3 regions of the Pueribacillus theae genome follow, and region 3 is predicted to be linked to each of the others. Evidence: predicted binding sites of a transcription regulator. Region 3 holds the regulator's gene; each other region holds the start of a gene.
What was found. Region 3 encodes LexA, which represses DNA repair genes until DNA is damaged. Its sites were predicted from a motif close to CGAACATATGTTCG; they were not measured.
Positions count from the first base shown of each region.

Region 1 (2,279 bases), on a different contig from region 3:
GCGTGACATGGGACTCATCGATCATAACAAGCCAATCTTTCGGAAAATAATCGAGAAGCGTATACGGTGTTGCTCCTGCTTCCCTCAATGTCAAATGGCGGGAATAGTTTTCAATTCCCGAACAAAAACCCATCTCTTTCATCATTTCGATATCGTAGCGTGTCCGCTGTTCCAAACGCTGTGCTTCAAGCAGCTTATTCTCCGCCTTCAACACTTGAAGGCGTTCCTCCAGCTCTGCCTCAATCCGTTCAATAGCGATTCTCATTTTTTCTTCACGGGTAACGAAGTGGGATGCCGGAAAGATGGCGACATGATCACGCTGGCCAAGAATTTCACCTGTCAGTGCATCAACTTCAGTGATTCGATCAATCTCATCGCCGAAAAATTCAATTCGAATGCAGCGCTCATCCCGGGAAGCCGGGAACACTTCAACAATATCGCCACGAACTCGAAACGTCCCGCGCGTAAAATTTATATCATTTCTGGCATATTGGATGTCAACAAGTTCACGTAGAAGTTGATTGCGGTCCTTTTCCATGCCGGTTCGAATCGAAAGAACGAGCTCTCGGTATTCTTCCGGTGAACCTAAACCGTAAATACACGACACACTTGCGACAATAATCACATCATTTCGTTCAAATAGTGAACTTGTCGCAGAGTGGCGAAGCTTATCAATTTCATCATTGATGCTTGCGTCCTTCTCGATATACGTATCCGATTGCGGCACATACGCTTCAGGCTGATAGTAGTCGTAATAGCTGACAAAGTATTCAACCGCATTATTCGGAAAAAACTCTTTAAACTCACTGTACAGCTGGCCCGCAAGCGTTTTGTTGTGTGCGATGATTAAAGTTGGTTTATTCACTTCTTGTATGACATTTGACATTGTGAACGTCTTGCCCGTTCCTGTCGCACCAAGAAGCGTTTGATAGCGTTTGCCTTGATTGACCCCTTCGACAAGCTTTTCAATCGCTTTCGGCTGATCTCCCTCGGGTTTGTATTTTGATACAAGTTCAAATGTATTGTTCACGGTAAACCCCCATCAAAAACATTTAATGTAAGGCAATTATACCACGAAAGCACTGATCCAAAGCAAATAAAACGAACTGGTATTCGGGATCAATTTCCGGCTAACCCTCTCCTCACGTAATCCATAAACAATTATTTCAATAACGAATGGAATTTGTATCCTAATAAGGCAACATAGCCCGGCATGAAACTTTAATCGAAAAAAGAAATAAACACAGAAAAAGCGATTACCTTTAAAGTAACCGCGTTAACCTCCTTCAACGATCTTCGAAAATTCGTCAAGAGTTGTTGAATATTTAATATAAATTCTTGGTAAAAGATAGCGTTCGTCTTTCGTGCCCTTTTCGGAAAATAGTTCAGGCGTTGTCGTCAATCCAAACAAATAGTATTTTTTCGTTTCTTCTATAACCTTTTCATTGAAGTCTCCGTACGGATACGCAAGGGCAATAACTGGCTTTTCCGTTATTTGTTGAATGTGATCTCTGGACTCTTTTAATTCATATTTGTAATTTTTGATTTTCGTCAAATCAGGATGTGTGGCCGTATGAGACTGGATTGAGAATAAGCCCGAATTAGCCAGCATTTTTAAATCCGATTTCGATAATCGATTGGAGCGGCCGATGAAGTCTGAAATTACAAAAATGGTACCTGCTGGTTTAAAACTTTCGTTTTTTAGTTTTTGAAAGATGGCAAATGCATTCAGATTGTTTTTGTATCCATCGTCAAAGGTGATGAAAATAGGTTTGTTTACTTTATCAATTTCATACCATTGCTCAAAAGTTAATAATGTAAAACCATGCTCACGCAAATAATTCATTTGTTTCTCAAAATTCTCCGGGGTTACGTATAACTCCTTCGAGCCATGGCCACTAAACTCGTCGATTGAATGATAAACTAAGATCGGTACGTTTCTCACGGCAAAAACTTGTGATGGCAGAATTAAGACCAAAAAACATACTAACAACATCGCAACCTTTTTCATAATAATCCTCGCTTTATCTCCTGTTGTATCTTTATTGTTCCTAAATACCGTGGATATATTATGATTTCTAACATGTTTTAATTAAACTCCCTGGATTCATCTACGAAAATCAATCCAAGTTCATGATGCTCATCATGATAGAGTGCGCGCTGTTCAAAGCGCACCTCCCCATTCTCATCAACGACTTCCAACTTGCAAAAAGCTGCATTCGACTGCTGCAGCGCTTGATAAAATTCTGCAGCGCTACGGATGCTTATGCCATTCACCT
Region 1 covers NZ_QCZG01000007.1:62,121-64,399, forward strand. Annotated here, with positions in the region: gene uvrB (excinuclease ABC subunit UvrB) at 1-1,030, opposite strand, end outside; gene DCC39_RS05140 (polysaccharide deacetylase family protein) at 1,277-2,011, opposite strand; gene DCC39_RS05145 (PDZ domain-containing protein) at 2,089-2,279, opposite strand, start outside.
Region 1: the regulator LexA is predicted to act here: its motif matches at 1,103-1,116, upstream of uvrB (excinuclease ABC subunit UvrB).

Region 2 (2,279 bases), on a different contig from region 3:
GCCGCTGACATCTGACTTCTGTCATTTATAATGCCCCCCAATCTTTTTCGCTCGTTCGAACGCTTGCCCGGCATCTGTAAGAGACGAGGCGCGAACGATAGAGGACGCGCCGTATTTTTGATAAATCGCATCAATGGCGCTATTCAGGCTTTCTCTTTTAAGCACAGCATCGAAATCAAATAATCCAAGCTGGAGAGCCGACGCCGGCTGAAGCTGTGACAGCGCAACCCCGGCACTCCGGATCGGAAGCCGATCCCAATGCTGGCAAAACAATTGGAAAGCCGCTTTGAAAATGGTCATTCCGTCATTTGTAGGAGATAAAAGTTTCACCTGCCGGTTCAGTCTAGTCGGAAAATCGAAATCGGCGCCTCTGACGCTGATTGAAACAGTCGAGCCGCGATAATTTTTTGTGCGGGCCCGGCGTGCAACCTCTTCACTTAGTTCAAGCAAAACCACTTTAATATCATCCAGCTTCCGGTAATCGCGCGGCAATGTCATATGGTGGCCAACGGCTTTTTGTTGCTCATATGTTTTCAATGTGACAGGGGAGTAGTCAATCCCATTCGCGGTAAGCCAGAGCACTTGGCCATTAATGCCCCATCGCCGCTTAAGTTTTTGTAATGGAAAGTTGGCTAAATGTCCAATTTGGCGTATCCCCATTCTTTGCAAATGTTTTTCCATTCGGGAGCCTACACCGAACATTTTTCCAATAGGCAGCGGCCATAAGTCTTTCTTTAGGTTCGTTTCATCCAACCGAAAGATGCCTTTGGGATTTTTTTTCGCAAAATTATCACAAGCCATCTTGGCGAGAACCTTATTTGGCCCGATGCCAATCCTTGCTTTAATCCCCTTTGTCTCTTCACCCTGTTCAATGGCAATTTTTATTTTTTCCGCAATTTCAAATGGCTCGCCGAAAAAGCGCTGGCTTCGTGTAACGTCAAGAAATTGCTCATCAACTGAATAAGGCTCAACAAGGTCAGTAAATGTTTCCAGCATTTTGGTAATTTCGTATGAAACATCAAGATAGCGCTGCATTCGCGGACGGACAATCGTTGCCTGCGGGCATTTTTGCTGCGCTTCCCACAGTCTTTCAGCATTTTGCACCCCATATTTTTTCGCAAGCGGGCAGGCTGCCAGTACGACACCGCTTCGCCTTTCCGGATCGCCGGAAACGATAACAGGCTTATCATTTAAGGATGGGTTATCCATTTTTTCAACTGAAGCATAGAAAGATTGCATATCAACAAGAAAAATGTGCCTATTTTCCATCATAATAAAACCCTGCTCTCTTTATTGGAAACATCAGGAACATGTGTTCCTTTTAAACCTATTATATGCAAACATATGTTTTATATTCAATGGAAATTGCTGTAAACAGAAAAAGCGATAACGCGTTCTTTTTGCACCATATGGGGAGGCAAGCAAAAAAAGGAACAGCTTTTACTTTAATTACCAGTGTTAAAGAACTGATGTTCGCATATAATATGTGTAAGAATGCTTCACAACAGGGAGGGATTGCCTTGGGTTTTCGCCAAGGGGAAATCATTGAAATTATCTATATTGATCGCTATGGCGAGTTAAGCCAACGGTGGATTCGCATCATTTCAGAAGAAAATGAAAGGATCATAGCATATTGCTACGCGAAACGGAAGGTGCGTTCTTTTTTAATTAAAAATATTTTAGGAATGAGGAAGGTGAATGCCTCATGACATTTAAACCTTCGAAAACCACACCTGGATTTAACCTTATGTGGGAAGGTAGCAGAATGATGCTGCCTGAGCATGTCACGATGCTGCAAAAACACCGTAAAGAGTCCCTAAAAAAACCAAAACCCAATTTAGATGAACAGCAGTTGGATGAGATATCTGCTGTCATTCAATATTCTTACCAAGCCAGTGCCCCAATTACTTTAACTGTTTTTGGCGAAGATCAGGATCAACATAAAACCGGAATCATTGTGAATGTAGATTTACAGCTTAAAAAGCTAAGGCTTGAAAATAACGGGGAATGCGAATGGATTGATTTTGCACGAATTATAGATGCTTTTTCATAAGGTTTAAAAAGGGATTCTTCACTTATGCAGAATAAGTAAAACGGGATAATTTTGCGTAGGGGCGTTTCGGGGCAGATTGGGTAGACAGAAAGAATATATGGAAAAAGACGAAAGAAAATATGGATCAGGTGGTTATCTTTAGGGGTCAGGCTCCAGACTTAAGCATAGGTGGGAACTTTCAATCAGGCGGGGCCTGGACTCCACCTGATTTCCGAGGCTTCAACTT
Region 2 covers NZ_QCZG01000006.1:18,831-21,109, reverse strand. Annotated here, with positions in the region: gene DCC39_RS04360 (DNA polymerase IV) at 22-1,269, opposite strand; gene DCC39_RS19005 (hypothetical protein) at 1,521-1,709, shown strand; gene DCC39_RS04350 (YolD-like family protein) at 1,706-2,053, shown strand.
Region 2: the regulator LexA is predicted to act here: its motif matches at 1,338-1,351, upstream of DCC39_RS04360 (DNA polymerase IV).

Region 3 (2,279 bases):
CAGGCTGTATAAAAGCATCGAGCCGTGTCCGGCAGACAATACAAAACGATCTCTGTTAAACCATTCCGGATTTGCTGGATTGTGATTCATTATTTTAGACCAAAGTGCATAGGCCATCGGCGCTGCCCCCATCGGCAAACCCGGATGACCGGAATTGGCACGTTCGATCGCATCGATAGAAAGTGTCCGGATTGTATTTATTGCTGCCGCATCCAATTGATTTTCCATTTCATCTATCTACTCCTTCTATCCCGCATTGTTTGAAGTCTCTCTTTATAATAGTAATTAAATCCGCTTTATACAAGCTAACTTTTTAACAATTAATGCTTATGTCTACGTTTTTTGCTTTTTTTAAGTTTTTCCGGTGTTACGTCGTTTCCCAACTCGTCAACAACCGTTAATCCGTGAAGATGTTTTTCAAAAGCGCTGCGAAACCTCTTTAGGTACTGTCCACGAAGCTCCTTTTGTTCAATTTTTTCTTTATCTGTTAAACCTTCTGTTTTCGCTTTCTTTGCCAGTTCATTTATGCGATTTAATTCCGATTTCAATTCTATTTTCAACTCCTCACATCTTGGAAAACTCCGCTTTATTTTAACATATGGAAAAAAGATTTTCCTTAATAACGAATACAACTCGAACTTATGTTTGTAGCGAAGGGCATTATCTGATATAATTTTAAATAACAGTATAATGAGCGAGGTGCAATGATGTTAAAATTATCTACAAGGCAGCAAGCGATTTTAGATTTTATAAAAGAAGAAGTAAATACAAAAGGATATCCCCCATCAGTTAGGGAAATTGGAGAAGCGGTAGGGCTTGCCTCAAGTTCAACAGTCCACGGCCATTTGGCAAGGCTTGAGAAGAAAGGCTTAATTAGACGCGATCCTACAAAGCCTAGAGCAATTGAAATTATTGACAGAAGAGACAAATTGCCAAAGGTTGAAAGCATTAATGTTCCAATCATCGGAAAAGTAACAGCCGGCCAACCAATTACAGCTGTCGAAAATGTAGAGGATTTCTTTCCTTTGCCTAAGCATTTCTCCAGCCATGATCCGATGTTTATACTTGTGGTAGATGGGGAAAGCATGATCGAAGCGGGCATTTATGATAAGGATTACGTTATCGTTAAACAGCAGGCTACAGCAGATAACGGTGATATTGTTGTTGCCATGACAGAGGAAAATGAAGCTACTGTGAAGCGTTTTTTCAAAGAAAAGAATTTTATCCGCCTCCAGCCGGAAAACTCTGCCATGAAGCCAATTATATTAAAAAATTGTACGATTTTAGGCAAAGTAATTGGTGTATTTCGTTCTCTCGCTTAACACACAAAAATTTAGCAATGTATAAAAAGACTGTTCAACATTTGGATGGTCTTTTTATATTCATCGGATGTATTTTATACAATACACAAACGTTTCGTGTGTTGTATTTCTGTCTTACCTTGTGTTGTTTTACGTTCAATGTTTTTGTTTATATAATGTGTTGTATAGTGTACAATTGATTTAATTGATTGGCAGGTGATTCTAGGATGGAAAATGTGCTAGGAACGTTTTTAGAAGCAGTAAGGAAAGAAAAGAATTTGTCCTTAAGAGAAGCTGCGAGCAAAAGTGGGCTTGGCCATTCTTATATTAGAGATTTAGAGCTAGGCATTAATCGAAAAACAGGAAAAAAAGTCATCCCTTCAATAAATTCCTTAAAAAAAATTGCGGATGCCTATGAGCTTAATATTTATGATCTTTTGGATAAAGCCGGGCTTATCGATTTAGAGGCGCTTAGAGAAACGAACGAGTCAACCCGTTCAAGTTTAGAAAAACAAAATAATCAATCTTCCCCCTCCCCTATCCCTCTTCTTTATGAGGTTAAACCTCATATTGAGCTGTTAAATGCAGCCAATATCGAAAAATATATTTATTACCCTTTTTCCGACGGGACACAGCCTGATTATGCACTTAAAATGAAAGGGGATTCAATGGCGAGGGCGGGTATAGACGATGGCGATATCATTTATATGCGTTCATTAGATCACCCTGAATATAACGGGCAAATTGCTGCTGTTAGCATAACAGGCAATGAGGAAGGGATGATAAAACGGATAACCTGGTCTTCTAACTTTCCGATGTTTAGTCTTGTTTCAGAAAATCCAAATTACAGGACGATCAATGTTCCTTTTAATAAGGCGGAAATTTGTGGCGTTTATTTCGGACATTTTAAACCCGAAAAATTATAATATATGAGATGAACCTAAGAATTTTAATCCACAAATATAGCTTTAATCATAT
Region 3 covers NZ_QCZG01000002.1:163,728-166,006, forward strand. Annotated here, with positions in the region: gene tkt (transketolase) at 1-228, opposite strand, end outside; gene DCC39_RS02250 (DUF896 domain-containing protein) at 321-548, opposite strand; gene lexA (transcriptional repressor LexA) at 708-1,322, shown strand; gene DCC39_RS02260 (helix-turn-helix domain-containing protein) at 1,529-2,227, shown strand; gene DCC39_RS19035 (hypothetical protein) at 2,270-2,279, opposite strand, start outside.